3 regions of the Shewanella sp. 10N.286.52.C2 genome follow, and region 3 is predicted to be linked to each of the others. Evidence: predicted binding sites of a transcription regulator. Region 3 holds the regulator's gene; each other region holds the start of a gene.
The links. Region 3 encodes LexA, which represses DNA repair genes until DNA is damaged. Its sites were predicted from a motif close to TACTGTATNNNNATACAGTA; they were not measured.
Positions count from the first base shown of each region.

Region 1: BCU94_RS10675 (DNA polymerase II) is a predicted target of LexA. The motif match lies at 1,623-1,642, and genes of this name have one in related genera.
Region 2: recG (ATP-dependent DNA helicase RecG) is a predicted target of LexA. The motif match lies at 2,807-2,826, and genes of this name have one in related genera.

Region 1 covers NZ_MCTV01000026.1:107,521-112,633, reverse strand. The annotation lists gene dinG (ATP-dependent DNA helicase DinG) at 1-1,572, opposite strand, end outside; gene BCU94_RS10675 (DNA polymerase II) at 1,681-4,071, shown strand; gene BCU94_RS10670 (porin) at 4,297-5,113, shown strand, end outside.
Region 2 covers NZ_MCTV01000035.1:69,799-74,911, reverse strand. The annotation lists gene BCU94_RS12700 (DUF3014 domain-containing protein) at 1-408, opposite strand, end outside; gene recG (ATP-dependent DNA helicase RecG) at 559-2,634, opposite strand; gene BCU94_RS12690 (response regulator transcription factor) at 2,895-3,524, opposite strand; gene BCU94_RS12685 (sensor histidine kinase) at 3,524-4,684, opposite strand; gene BCU94_RS12680 (tetratricopeptide repeat protein) at 4,778-5,113, opposite strand, start outside.
Region 3 covers NZ_MCTV01000088.1:8,753-13,865, reverse strand. The annotation lists gene mtr (tryptophan permease) at 1-237, opposite strand, end outside; gene plsB (glycerol-3-phosphate 1-O-acyltransferase PlsB) at 249-2,669, opposite strand; gene lexA (transcriptional repressor LexA) at 3,048-3,665, shown strand; gene BCU94_RS19430 (SulA-like leucine-rich domain-containing protein) at 3,662-4,168, shown strand; gene coxB (cytochrome c oxidase subunit II) at 4,599-5,113, shown strand, end outside.

The DNA.
Region 1 (5,113 bases), on a different contig from region 3:
TAATGCCAATATCTGCTCTGCAAGCTCATCGGTAAAGGCTTCATCTGTAGGCTCATTCTTCATTTGAGGAATAAATAATGTGGCATTATTTTGATAATCAAATGGCGATAGTAACGCCAAAAAGCGGCTGCCATCATTTAATGATAACCCGACTTGATGGGCAAAATGATTAAAATTATTCAGCGCCCGCAGTGTTGCGCTGCACAATACAACACCTGCGGCTTTTTGCCACAGCATAGATTCGAGCATGAAACCCACTTCAATAGGAGACGCACAAAATAAATAATCCTGTTGTTTACCTGTGATCAGTTCAGCCCAGCGCGCCATGGGCGCACCTTTTTTTGAGTCTTCTTTAGCGAGCATTTTCCATAATTTATGCAAGTTTTCTAAACGCTGGGAAATAAAGCCTGCTTCTGAAAGCACTGTTTCTGATTGATGTTTAGGTAACTCACCATCTTTTATCGCTTCACTTAAAACGGTTTGAATTTTATTAAATTGCTTTAATGCAGAATTCGATGCTGAAGCTAAGTTTTCGGCCTGTATGAGTAATGACTCTGGTAATTTGCCATTTTCAAATCTTAAACGGGTTTCTGGGTTGGCAAAGAGCTGCGGCTGGGTATCACAAAAATGTGCCACTTGATTAAGCTGGCTAACCAGCTCATTAATGTGATCTAGCATCGCTTGCACTGGTGCAATAATATGAGTGGTTTTTAATTGGTTTTGTAATTTAGAGCAGGTTTTACCTGCCTTTTCTAGCCAATCAGCTGTGCCGCGAAGACTTGCTTGGGCGCTGGAGAAATCTCTGGCAACTGTTGGCAGATGATGCGCCTCATCGATGACATAAAACATCTCTTCAGGCTCTGGTAAAATAACGCCGCCGCCCAGTTCTAAGTCGGCAAATAACAAACTGTGGTTAACAATGAGTACGTCCCAGGTTTCGACATCTTCACGGGCTTTATGAAAAGGGCAGTTATGATGATTGGATAACTGACGATGGCAGCTGTGTTTATCACAGCATATTTGCTGCCATAAAAAGTCAGGAACAGGTTGCTCTAAAGTGTCGATTTCACCGTTCCACTTTTTATCTTGGTAATCTTTATGGATTTTTTTGAGTTGGTCAATCTGGCTTTGATCAGGCTTTGTCTGCCACATCGCCATTTGTGAGGTGTCTTCGGGGCCAATCATGGCTTCAAGCTTTGCTAAGCAAACATAGCGCTGACGGCCTTTGACTAAACCAAATTTAAAGTCTACCCCAGACTGTTGCAAAAAGAAGGGTAAATCTTTATGCAGTAATTGCTCTTGTAATGCTACGGTTGCCGTTGCTATACAGACTTTTTTCTTGCTGGCAATGGCTAACGGAATCGTGCCAAGAATATAGGATAAGGATTTACCAATACCGGTGCCGGCTTCACAAACCATAATGCGACGGTGTTTGTCATATTCACCGGCCAGTGTTTTAGATATTTCAGCCACCATATAGTTTTGCTCACGGCGAGAGCGAAAATTTGGCATTGCCGCCGCGATATCTTTATAGATAGTGCGGATCTGACTTTTGACTTTATCCGTTAACATGAGTGACCTATTCGCATTCTTTGCTTACTGTTTATGTGTTCGCTGTTATATGCTGTACATAATAACAGTGAATTGAACTGCACGAAATATTTAATCGAGCCAAAAACTATGACAGTAAGCGTAAATAAGGTGACTTCTATCAAAGGGCGAGTGTTGACGCGGCATTCAGCTTTTCGTGATGGTCGACTTATATTGCAATATTATTTAAAAACGAGATCTGGCCCTGTGCTGATAGAAGTGGACGGGGCTGAAGTAGTGTGTTTTTGCCGTCAAATAGATATACCAAAACTCGCAGGACATATTCATCAAGGTTGCAGAATCGAAACTATCGCGCTTAAAAACTTTAATCACCAAGCTATCGCCTGTATTTATTTAAAGTCAGCCAGTGTACAAAGGCAGTTATTGCGGATTGCCAATGATATGGGGATTGAGATTTATGAGGCAGATATTAGGGCAGAGCAGCGATATTTGATAGAACGCTTTATTGCCTTTGATGTTGAGTTTATCGGGCAATCTAGTTTAGAGGCTGATTTATGTAACAGTCAGAATACCAGCTTAAGTCAATTGCCGGTGTACCAAGCTGTAAAAGCAAGAAAAAGCGATAATGACATCTCGCTTTCTATGATTTCGTTGGATTTCGAATGTAGCCCTAGCGGCGAGTTATATTCAGTTGGCTTATATGGGCAAGATTATCAATTAGTCATTATGGTGGGACAGCCTCAAGAGTCAGAGCACTATATTCAGTGGGTGGTTACCGAAGTTGAGCTTATTAAGCGATTAATTGATTGGTTTGCCGAATATGATCCTGATGTCATTATTGGCTGGGCGGTCGTCACTTTTGATTTGTCACTATTGTATAAACGTTGTCAGTTACATTCGATACCGTTAACCATTGGTCGTGGGGCGACGGTATTAAGCTGGAAGGTTGAAGATAAGCATCGCCCTGAAACCTTATCTTTACCGGGGCGAGTGGTGCTAGATGGCATCGATTGGATTAAAGCGGCATTCTATCATTTTGAACGCTATTCATTAGAGCACGTATCGCAACAATTACTAAATGAAGGCAAGGCTATTGACCATGTTGATAATCGCAGCCAAGAAATCTGTCATTTGTTTGCCCATGATAAAGTCGCATTGGCGTTTTATAATATTACCGATTGCCGCCTAGTATGGGATATTTTTGATAAAACCCAGTTGCTGGCTTTTGCCATTGAACGGGCCAAACTAACCGGCTTAGAATTTGGCCGCGTTGGCGCATCTGTTGCTGCTTTTAATAATTTATACCTACCGCACTTACATCGAAGCGGTTTTGTTGCCCCTGCTCACCCAGCTAGTGATGGACTTGAATCTCCTGGTGGCTATGTGATGGATTCTATCCCGGGTTTTTACAAAGATGTTTTAGTGTTGGACTTTAAAAGCCTTTATCCATCAATTATTAGAACGTTTTTGATTGATCCCAAAGGCTTGGTGGTGGGCGAACAGCAGCCTGACGAAGTGACTGTGCCGGGTTTTCTCAATGCAAGATTTAGCAGAGACAACCCCATATTGCCAGAGCTAATAACAACACTCGCGCAGCAGCGTGAGCAAGCCAAACAACTTAACAACCAACCTCTGTCCCAAGCCATTAAAATAATCATGAACTCTTTATATGGCGTATTGGGCTCTAGAGGCTGTGTGTTCCATGATGCCAAGCTTGCAAGCTCGATTACCATGCGTGGCCATCAAATCATGAAGCAAACCAAAGCTTGGATTGAAGAGTTGGGTTATAAGGTGATTTATGGTGATACCGACTCTACCTTTGTGTGGTTAGGAGAAAAGCATCAAATAGACGATATTAGTCAGTTAGGTCATATGCTGGCACAGGAAATTACCCAAAAATGGGCCGATTTTTGTGCTACCAAGTTTCAGTTAAAAAGTTATTTGGAACTTGAATTTGAAAGTCACTTTAATCAATTTGTCATGCCGACATTAAGAGGCTCAGATGCTGGCAGTAAAAAACGCTATGTAGGGGCGACCACTGACAAGGAGGGGCAATTAGCACTGACCTTTAAAGGCATGGAGCAAGTCAGAAGTGATTGGAGCCCTTTAGCCAGAAGAATGCAATATCATTTATACTTGTTATTATTTACCCAAGGGGACGTTAGAGGCTATTTGTTAAAGCAAATTAAGGAGCTTCAAAATGGCTCATTTGATGATGAACTAATTTTTAGAAAACGCCTAAAGCGTAACATTGAAGATTATACGGCTAAATCTTCACCACATGTGAAAGCCGCAACGCGTCTATGTCAAATAACAGGTAATTCGGAGCTTGGTAAAAGAGGCACCATGATCGCTTACAGGATGACTCTGAATGGTGCGCAACCTATAGAAGCAACCAATGAATCAATTGATTACCAATATTACCTTGATAAACAAATCGAGCCCATTGCAGAACCAGTATTAGGGCTCAAAGGTGACAGTTTTGATAGTCTTGTGAGCAATCAGATGTTGTTACTTTAATGTTGCTGGCTGTGTAATTTATGGTGATACGTTATCATTTTTATGTCTTTTGGTAGTGGTTTGTGCTTTGCAATGTGCTTATTTAGTTTATTATGATATTTAATCGATTTATCTCTTTGTTTCATGCTAATTCATCATGCTAGCCTTCAGTTAATGGAAAAATTCTATGCAAATAGATTATTTAAAATAATTAATGATGAAAATGAAATGGGAAGGTTTAGCTCGATGAAAAAGACTTTAATCGCATCAACACTTGCAGCAGTTATGTTTGTACCAACAGCTTCTGCTATCGAAATCTATAAAGATGAGAAAAACTCTGTTGCTATTGGTGGTTTCATCGATGCACGTATTTATAGTGGCCAAGGTGAAACTGAAATCGTCAATGGCGCATCACGTATTAACTTCGCCTTTGATCGTCAAATGAATGATGGTTGGGCAACCTTTGCTAAATTCGAGTGGGGTGTTAACCCATTCGGTAACAGTGAAATCGTTTATAGTGCTGGTAGTCAATTTGAATCACAAAGCGATGACTTTCTAAATAACCGTTTAGGTTACGTTGGCGTATCAAATGATACTTACGGCTCAATCAGCTTAGGTAAGCAATGGGGTGTTTGGTACGACGTTGTTGCCGGAACAAACTACCCTATCGTATGGGATGGTAATGCTGCAGGTGTATACACATACAATAAAGCTGATGGTGCTATTAACGGTGTAGGCCGTGGCGATAAAACCATTCAATACCGTAACTCGTTTGATAAATTCAGTTTTGGTGCGCAAGTACAGTTAAAGCAAAATGAATTCGATATTTACGAAGATGAGAACGTAGATGGTTTTTCTGATGTACCAAGTATTAGTGATGAAGAGTCACTAGGTACTGTAGAATACGGTAATACCTTCGGTTTATCGGCAATGTATCAATTCACTGATGAATTATCTGTTGGTATTGGTTACAACACGGGTAAATTTGAAGGTGAATTAGAGAACGGCACCCGCATTGAAGAGCGTGATGAAATTTACGGCCTAAGCGTAACTTATGGTAACT
Region 2 (5,113 bases), on a different contig from region 3:
ATTATCGACAAATACCACAAACTGGCGGGCAATGTCTTTTTTAACAAGTAGTGGCTCGATTTTCATCCCATCAGCCATCTCAACCGTTTTCTGGGCGACAAAGTCATCACTTTCAATCAGTGTAGGTAAGGGCTCTACTACTTCAGGCTCTGGAGCTTCAATAATAGTGGGTTCAATAACTTCCACTATCACTTCTTCAATAGGCTCTTGCTCAATAGGTTGTTCAGGCACAGGCTCTGGTAGTTGCACAGGTATTGGCGCTTCGACTTCAGGCGCTTTATCGGCCGAGAAGTAGAAATAGCCTGCACCAGCCAGTAAAACCGCAATGGTGATACCAATCACACCCGCGTTACTACCACTGGCGCGACTTGAGTGCGGTGTGGCTCTATCATTTTGATTGACTTGCATGTCTATTCCTTAGCTTTAAACGTCGAAAGGGAACCAATACCATTGAATTTGTTACATTTTCATTTGGTAGTATATAAGGCTTAAACCTTATTTTCATTCTGCAATAATCTCAACACTTGTCTAGTAATAATAGCCAAGGTTAACAATAATTTATGCTTGTACGTATTGCTGGCGATCCCCTAACCAACGTTGAACAATGCTGTCTACATTTTGTGGCACTTGTTGCATAACATGGGCCGCTAATTTTTGTGTGTTTTCAATCAGATATTGATCCCTGACTAAATCAGCGATTTTCATTTCTGCCAAGCCGGTTTGGCGGGTACCGAGTACTTCACCTGGGCCTCTTATTTCTAAGTCTTTTTGGGCAATAACAAAGCCATCGTTACTGGCCCTTAGTACTCCTAAACGTTTGGTGGCAGTTTGTGATAACGGTGCTTTGTACAATAACACGCAGTGGCTGGCAATAGAGCCTCGGCCTACTCGGCCACGTAACTGATGCAATTGCGCCAAGCCTAACCGCTCAGGGTTTTCAATAATCATTAAACTGGCATTAGGCACATCGACTCCCACTTCAATAACCGTTGTTGCCACTAATAAATGTAGTTCACCCGCCTTAAATTGGGCCATTATTTGCTGTTTTTCTGCACTTTTCATACGTCCGTGCACTAAGCCAACCTTTAATTCGGGTAGTAATTGGCTTAATTCTGCAGCGGTATCTTCAGCGGCTTGGCACTCAAGAACTTCAGATTCTTCAATGAGAGTACAAACCCAATAAATCTGCCGATTATCATTTAGCGCGGCTTGTTTTACCCGCTCGATGATTTGTTCGCGGCGATTATCGCTAATGGCAACCGTGGTAACAGGGGTTCTTCCTGGCGGTAACTCATCAATGATAGAGGTTTCTAAATCAGCATAAGCCGTCATCGCTAACGTGCGCGGAATTGGCGTAGCTGTCATTATTAATTGATGCGGATGAAAGCCTTGGCTGACGCCTTTTTCGCGTAATCCTAAGCGTTGATGGACCCCAAAACGGTGTTGTTCATCAATAATGATTAACGCGAGCTTATTAAAACTGACCTGCTCTTGGAAAATAGCATGGGTGCCAATTACCATGTTGGCGCTGCCATCGGCGATATCAGCCAATGATTGTGTTCTGGCTTTGCCTTTTAACTTGCCTGCTAACCAGCCCACTTTTAGCCCTAATGGTTCAAACCAGGCGGCAAAGTTGACTGCGTGTTGCTCTGCTAATAATTCCGTCGGTGCCATCATCGCCACCTGATAACCATTTTCAATGGCTTGCAGGGCTGCTAAGGCGGCCACTAAGGTTTTACCCGAGCCCACATCCCCTTGCACTAAGCGCATCATAGGTGTGGGCTTTTCAATATCAATACCGATATCAGCTACGACTCGTTGCTGGGCCCCTGTTGGCTTAAAAGGTAAGGCTTTTAAAAATGGATTTAATAGCTGGCCGGTGGCGGGTAAAGTCACCGCTTTATCAAGGTTATTGCGCTGACGTAATTGCAGCATACTTAAGTTATGGGCCAGTAACTCTTCTTGGACTAAGCGCTGCTGAGCGGGGTGCATGCCTTGCTCTAAATCGGCTTGGGCGATGTTATTGGGCGGTCGATGGATTAAGGATAATGCCTGACCAATGCTCATATTGTTGGGTTGCAGGGCTGGTGGTAGTAACTCTGTTAAGCCACCTTGATTGAGCATAGTTAGTGCCTGCTCGGTGAGCTTAATCCAACTGGCTTGTTTTAATCCTTCAGTCGAAGGATAAATAGGGGTCAGTGAATCACTCAGGGCTGGGTTTTCGCCAGCTTTAATGATTTTGTATTCTGGGTGGATTATCTCAAAATGGCGGTTGCCGCGCTTGATTTCACCATAGGCCCGAATTATCGCGCCGTTTTGCATGCCATTTCGCTGGGCAACCGAGAAGTTAAAAAACCGCAATGTGAGGTAACCACTTTCGTCGGCAATATTGCAGGTCAGCATACGTCTGCGACCCGGCACAATTTGGGTTGAGATGATTTCAGCTTCAACTGTGGCGTACATCGCGGGATAAAGAGCATTGATGGGATAGATTTGGGTGCGGTCTTCATAGCGCAGCGGCAAATGAAACAGTACATCTTGCACTGTCTTAATGCCAAGCTTTGCCAGCTTTTCAGCGGCTTTTTTAGCGACGCCTTTTAAGTCGGTAATCGGTACCTGATCCAATGGTTGCAAATCTAGCATGCCTTTATCTATTGAGTTGACCACAGACTTCATCACTTAGACTTTGTTGATATTGTAAAGCTCGCTGATTAAAGTGAGTCATTCACTTTGGGGTTAACTTTGACAGTTATCCAAAGAGTTATACAGTCAACTTTATCGCCCTGATGCTTGTTAGCAATGATAGTACTGTAAATATATACAGATGTTATGGCTTATCTTAGCAGAGTTTTAATACAAGGCAATATTAATCCAGATATCAGGCTTAACTGCCTCTATAACCAGCCTTTTTGTTTAGCTATTCGTGCCGCATCTATGCGATTGGTGGCATTGAGCTTGGAGATCGCTTCAGAAAGGTAATTCCGCACAGTACCTTCGGCGATAAATAACTGGGCGGCGATATCACTGGTTGATAAGCCATCACTGGCTAATCGTAGCGCTTTTCTTTCTTTATCATTGAGTGGGTCAATATCACCAATGGCGCTGATCGCCAGCTCTGGATCGATAATTTTTTTACCTGCCATCACCTGTTTAATAGCGTTGACTAGACTTTCAGATGGCGCATCTTTTAGCAAAAATCCCTCGACGCCACAACTGAGTGCTCTTTTGATGTAACCTACGCGGCCAAAAGTGGTTAAGATGATGATTTTAGTTTTAGGTTGCATTGTTGCAGCCTCGGCTTGATATGCTGCGAGCCACTGAGCCAGCTCAACGCCGCTGTGACCGGGCATTTCAATATCACTGAGCAGCAAATCAAAATGCTGCTCTTTAAGCATTGCCATGGCTTGGTTACCATCTTCTGCTTCTGTGATATCGACTTCACCGAGTTCATCTTTGGCAAGGGTAAGTAGGGCAGATAATGCCCCGCGCACCATGGCTTGATCTTCTGCTAATAAAATCTTCATTAAGGCTGTTCCGTGTCGTTGTCAACTTTAGGTTCACTGACTTGCTCTGCTTCAAGGGGCAAACTGATGCTAAAACGGTAGCCATCGTTAATATGATAACTAAACTTGCCGCCCAATAAGTTCACTCGCTCTCTAATGCCTTTTAAGCCATTACCTTCTTTAATAACTTTGGTGTTAGCATTGTCACTTAGGCTAACAATAAGCTGCTTATCCAAGGTGTTAAAGCACCATACACATTGACTGGCTTGGCTATGTTTGAGCATATTATTAACTAATTCTGTCAACATTAGCCCTAGTTGAGTTTCTTGCAAAGGTGTTAATGGTGGTAATTTACCCTCGAGATGTACTTCAATTTCTTTTTGTCTTAATAAACTGCATAGTTGATTGACCGTATCTTGTAAGCCTTTATGTTTGTAATTAGAAACCGTTTGGCGAATTTCAGTTAAGCTGTTTCTGGCGATATCAGCAAGTTCCTGTAAATGCTGTTTTGCAACAGCAAGCTCGCCTGCTTCAACCAGTTTTTCGGCGAGTTGTGCTTTCAGTGCAATGGAAGATAAATTGTGCCCCATGATGTCATGTAAATCGCGCGCAATACGTTCACGCTCCAGTGCCGTTGCTAAGTTAGCGATTTCATCATTTGATTGTCTTTGTTGGCGCCTGATGCGTTCATTGTTATGCTCAACCACGCCAAATAGCCCCACCACAAAGGTGACTAACATACCGTATAGCGGAAAATAGTAAGCTTCATAGCCCACGATGTAATTAAGTAGCCACAGCCAAGTACTGATAAGAATAAAGCTAATAATGGCGGTGCGCAGTGAATAGAAAAAACCAATAAAAAAACCGGCAAAACTGAAAAATGAAATGGAGCCGCTGGTAAATATGGTGGCAATGCTCGCAGTGATGAGCATTAAAGCAATAGGATATTTCCCTTGAGCGGCTGAGCTTTTGTAAGCCCAAAAGTACCCATATAAGAAGGGAAATATGAGTAACAAGCTGACACCGACCCGAGCCCAATCATCCCGCATAAACCAAAGTGGAATAAAGTAAAAAATCAGATTGAGCAGATATACCCAAGCTGTTTTTTGTCGATAGGCTTTTTCTGGGTGAACGCGAGTGTTGCTACTATTGACCGAGTGTTTGGTATTGATATTAGACATGAAGCCTCCTTGCGAAGTTAGCATACTGCAACCGAGTCATAATGTGTATGTCTGCAGTAGCTAGCTTCAGCAGCTAGCTTCAGCAGCATCGGATTAACGCGCTTGTTGTTTAAGTAAAAAATTTGCCCAAGCGTAATTAGGATCAATTTCTACAGCGTGTTGCCAATCATTAATTGCTTCTTGTTGACGACCTAATTCTTGCTTAGCGATTCCGCGCCAGGTGTACGCTTCAGTATGCCCCCAGCAGATATCAACACATGGTAGTTCATAAAAACGAATCGCATCAGTGGCATACTGCTCAGCTTTATCCATACCGCCGCCATATTGAGCGGGAGTATAAAAGGCGCTCATTGCTCTGACTAACGCAATACGAGGGTTTTCAGGGCTGAGTTGTTCTGCTTGAGCCAGTAAAGCACTTACCTTCATTCC
Region 3 (5,113 bases):
AGTTAAGGTGTCAAAACTGTCACCGGGTTTAAAATGCAAATTGGTTTCAAGTAGCATCAGACCTGACACCAGCATACAAAACCAAATACCAATTAACATGACTAATGAATAGCCAAACCACATGCCTGCACTGACCACAGGCAAAGAAAACATACCAGCACCGACTGTGGTACCGGCGATGATCATAGCACCGCCCAATAAGGATTTATTTTGCGGTTGAGATTGTGTCGAACTCATAAAATTAGTTATTACCCATGTTCCATTGTGACACTATCAACAATGGTTTTTCGAACAGATAAACGCAGCATACCATTGGCATGATCACGTATTCGGATGACTTCAAATTGATTATCGTTAGCGGATAAATACCCTAATTCTTTTAATTTCACACTCAAATTATTGTAGAGCTTTTTATCATAAAACTCAGGCGCAGTAATTCCATGTAAAGCACCTAAACGCTGAGCCAATAAATGGCTGGCGCTTTCTAAATCAGAACGCTCAATTTCTGGTTTGTAAGCCAGTAAATTAAAGATAATCGCGTAACGCTGTAGGGTCTCACTGACCGTGGCGGACAATAACATTAACTGAGTGACATTACTTTGATTGACTTCAAAGTGATCGCTACCGGAAATTAGCTTTTGTTCAACAAACAAATCAAGCACTTGATCCACATAGGCACTTAAATCTTCAATGCCCATAAACAGCTCAGCTTTCAATAATGGGTAAAAATCATTAACAATTTGCTGGATTTTTTCTCGGCTAAATTCTTCATATTGCACCAAGCAACTGGCGATTAATGAAGGCACTGCCATTAGATGAATTATGTTATTGCGATAATAGCTCATCGCAATCACTGAGCTATCTTCAATTGCGATAATTTCGCCGATGGCATCTGTGGTTGAGGTAAATTTATTCAGCGACAAACATTGCTCAACTAGGTCATGAGCTGAGCCCTCAGCCACCGACGCATACTCAGTATAAGGAACATCCTTTAAGATTTTCAGGTAGAGGTCTAGCTGGGTTTCAAGCTCACTGCGCTGCAGGGCGTTTTGCTCTGAAGCCAGCAGCGCCATACTTGCTAATGTCACCGAACTCGCTGCGGCGGCGCCATTGATGTTAGTCATCACTTTATTGGCCAATACATTTACTGCTGGCGTTAACCATGATGGCTTTTGATCCGGATCTTGAGCAATTTCTTCACGCCAATTTGGCGATTGTTGATTTAAAAATTGCTGCACATTGATTGGCTCGCCAAAGTTAACGTAACCTTGGCCAAAGTTGCCTAATTTACGCAGCGCACCAAAGACCTGCCACACTGATTCTTTTTGCTTTTTCTTACCGCTTAACTCTTTATGATAGGTGGACACTTCCATCACATGATCATAACCAAGATAAACTGGCACTAAGGTTACTGGGCGTTCAATGCCCCGCAGTACACAGTTAACTGTCATCGCTAACATGCCGGTCTTAGGCGCTAATAAACGACCGGTACGAGAACGACCACCTTCGGTGAAGTATTCAACCGAATAGCCTTTAGCAAATAACTGATCTAAATACTCACGAAACACTGCGGTATAAAGTTTATTACCGTTAAAGCTACGACGAATAAAGAAAGCACCACCACGGCGGAACATAGGGCCTGCTGGCCAAAAGTTTAAATTAATACCGGCGGCAATATGCGGCGGCACCATGCCTTGGTAATACAAAATATACGACAGCAGTAGGTAATCCATGTGGCTACGATGGCAAGGCACATAGACAATTTCATGACCATCATGATGCAGCTTACGCACTTTTTCAGCGCTTTTAATGCTAATACCGCTGTATAACTTATTCCACAACCAAGTAAGAAAGCGCTCAGCAATACGCACTAAGCTGTCTGAGTAATCCGCTGCAATTTCATCTAAATACTGAATCGCTTTTTCGCGGGCTTTGTCTTCAGGAATTTTTTTATTAAGCGCTTCTTCTTTTATCGCTTGAGCAATGGCATCAGACTTTAATAATGAGTTGAACATTGCCTGACGATTTGGCAGTTGTGGGCCTGTCATCACTTTACGTTGGCGTCTAAAGTGCACTCGCGCCACACGGATAAGTTTATGCGCAATACTGACATCAGTGCCGTGTTCATCAGCCATATAACGTAGCGACATAGCATTTGAGAATTGAATAAAGCTATGGCGACCTAAGAACAAAATCATCAACCATTTACGTAACCAGGTCGGGTTTTCACGCTCAAATACGGCTGCGGTCATGGTGTCATCTTCTTTACCAGGGATACGTCCCCAATACAGACTCACTGGCACCAATTGAATATCAAGTTGATCATTTTTTTTATGTAAGGCTAATAAGCTGGTGAAGTTATCAACAAATTTTTCGCCACTTAAACGCTTGCCAAATAGAGGCTTACGACCTTCAATACACACAATTCTAGGGGTATTTAAGCCATCAACGTCTAGTCGCTCATAAGGGCTCGGTAAGCCATATTTGGCGGTCACTTCATTTAATGCCGCAATATCACTGAGTGATTCTGTCTTCATCACATAGACCACTGGTTTATCTGGGTCTAAGTTCAGATCGGCAAAGGGATCTTCAGGCACAACAACCGTGTGCACCATCAGTTTTTGAATCCAACGTAATGATTTTGCTATGATTGAGTCAGGTTTTAACATGAGTGTTCGCATATTCAACATCAATTAATTGGCCATAGAATACCAGATAATGGTTCAGTTTCACTAACAAGGGTCTATACAGAGAATATTTGTTCAGTAAAAATAGCCATATCCGAATAACAACCAACCTATTTTCAATCAACACTACTGTATAAATATACTGTTTAAACAAACGATGTGAGAAATAGCCAATTTCATCGGTTTAAAAAGCTGACTTACCTTCATTAACTAAATAATTAAATTACAGATACTTAACCGTGCCCCCATATATAGCCAACAAGAATTAGATGATAATAGTTAAATTAATTTGGTTAATACTTGCGCGACCACCGATACTGTATATAATGACAGTCACTGTATAAAAAAACAGGAATCAATATGAGACCTTTAACGCCACGCCAAGCTGAAATATTAGAGCTAATTAAATGTAATATCGCCGAAACAGGTATGCCGCCAACTCGTGCAGAAATTGCAACTCGATTAGGCTTCAAAAGCGCCAATGCCGCTGAAGAACACTTAAAAGCACTGGCAAAAAAAGGCTGTATTGAAATTATTCCTGGTACCTCTCGCGGGATCCGCATGGTGCAGGTGGAGGAGGAAGTTGAAGCAGGCTTACCACTTATCGGCCAAGTTGCTGCAGGTGAACCTATCCTTGCTCAAGAGCATGTTGAACAGTATTTCCAAGTTGACCCAGAAATGTTTAAGCCCAATGCTAATTTCTTACTACGCGTTCGAGGCGACAGTATGAAAGACATTGGTATTTTAGAGGGCGACTTATTAGCAGTGCATAAAATGCAAACTGCCACCAATGGTCAAGTTGTAGTGGCACGTCTTGAAGACGATGTAACCGTGAAAAGATTTGAAAAGAAAGGCAATATTATTTATTTACATGCTGAAAATGCAGAATATGAGCCGATTAAAGTTGATTTAAGTTGCCAAAACCTAACGATTGAAGGGCTTGCTGTTGGCGTTATTCGTAATGGAGGTTGGTTATGAACACATTAATAGGCAATGCACCGCGTCACCCTGGATTATGGGTAGATATGGCATCTGATCCCTTACCCACTAAACAAGGGATTGAAACCAAGCGCACCCAAAACCAAGGCTTAACTGAATTGACTCAATTATGCAGTCAGTTAGCCATTTTAAGTCAGCAAGGCCGTTGGATTGTACTGATTAATCCGCCGCATATCGGTTATAAGCAAATTCTTGCTAATGCCAATGTTCGTATGGACAGAGTATTGTTAGTTCACACCAAAGATGAAGTCGAAACCCTGTGGGCGATGGAAAAAGCGCTCACTAACGGTACTTCAAGTGCAGTAATTACTTGGACACCACCATTAGATGCCCGCGACAATCGCCGCATTCAATTGGTTGCCAAAAATGCCTTAGCCCAAGGGATTATCATTGAAGATGTAAATACTCACTTACCTGAAGGCGACCCATTAACGCAAACTTTAGCAGTACCGACTCGGGTAAACCTTACCTCGTTTCACTAGTAAAATATGACTAAAAAAGCCCTTCACTACGCTGAGGGGCTTTTTTTTGCACTTTTTTCAGCAAATTAGATGATAAAGTGATCTTGATCAATATTTAATCTCCAAGTAATGTAGTTAACAAGGTAGTAACAATTTATCGTACTGCCGAGAATAAATGTCAAAAAGATACAAACGCTATTAAAAGATTGAGCTGGTACCGTGCGGTATAGAAAGCCTTGAATGTAAAGCGTCAAATATAATTGATAAGTTCAGTATTAGGTACAAGTGTGGCACCGTAACGTAATAACATAATTGAGTTTTCAAGCTCAAAGCCACCGTGTACTTTGAAATGATCAAACTTTTTCGGGTATGAAAAGTTTGCATAGAGCAGAGTATTACTGTGTGGCTTTTCTTTGTAATTGCAATTCGCAATTAGCAGAGGAGTAGTCTTGTGAAGCGATTGTTGTACGGATTAATGGTGGCGTTGCTTGCAACCCCACTCACAGCGGCAGAGATGCCCTTAAACATGACTCAAGGTGTAACAGAGATCAGTGGCCAGGTTTACGACCTGCATATGATTATTTTGTATATCTGTTGCGCCATTGGTGTCGTGGTCTTTGGGATCATGATTTATTCCATGATCTATCACAGAAAATCTAAGGGTGCAGTTGCAGCCGACTTTCATGACAGTACCAAGGTTGAAATAGCTTGGACAGTATTGCCATTTCTAATCCTAATTGGCATGGCAATCCCAGCAACAAAAACGCTGATTGCTATGGAAGATCCCAGCGATGCTGAACTGACAGTCAAAGTGACGGGCTCTCAATGGAAATGGCATTACAGCTATTTCAATGAAGATGTCGAGTTTTTCAGTTTATTATCTACCCCAGCAGACCAAATTACTGGCACCGCAGATAAAACCGACACCTATCTTTTAGAGGTCGATAAGCCGCTGGTTTTACCAAT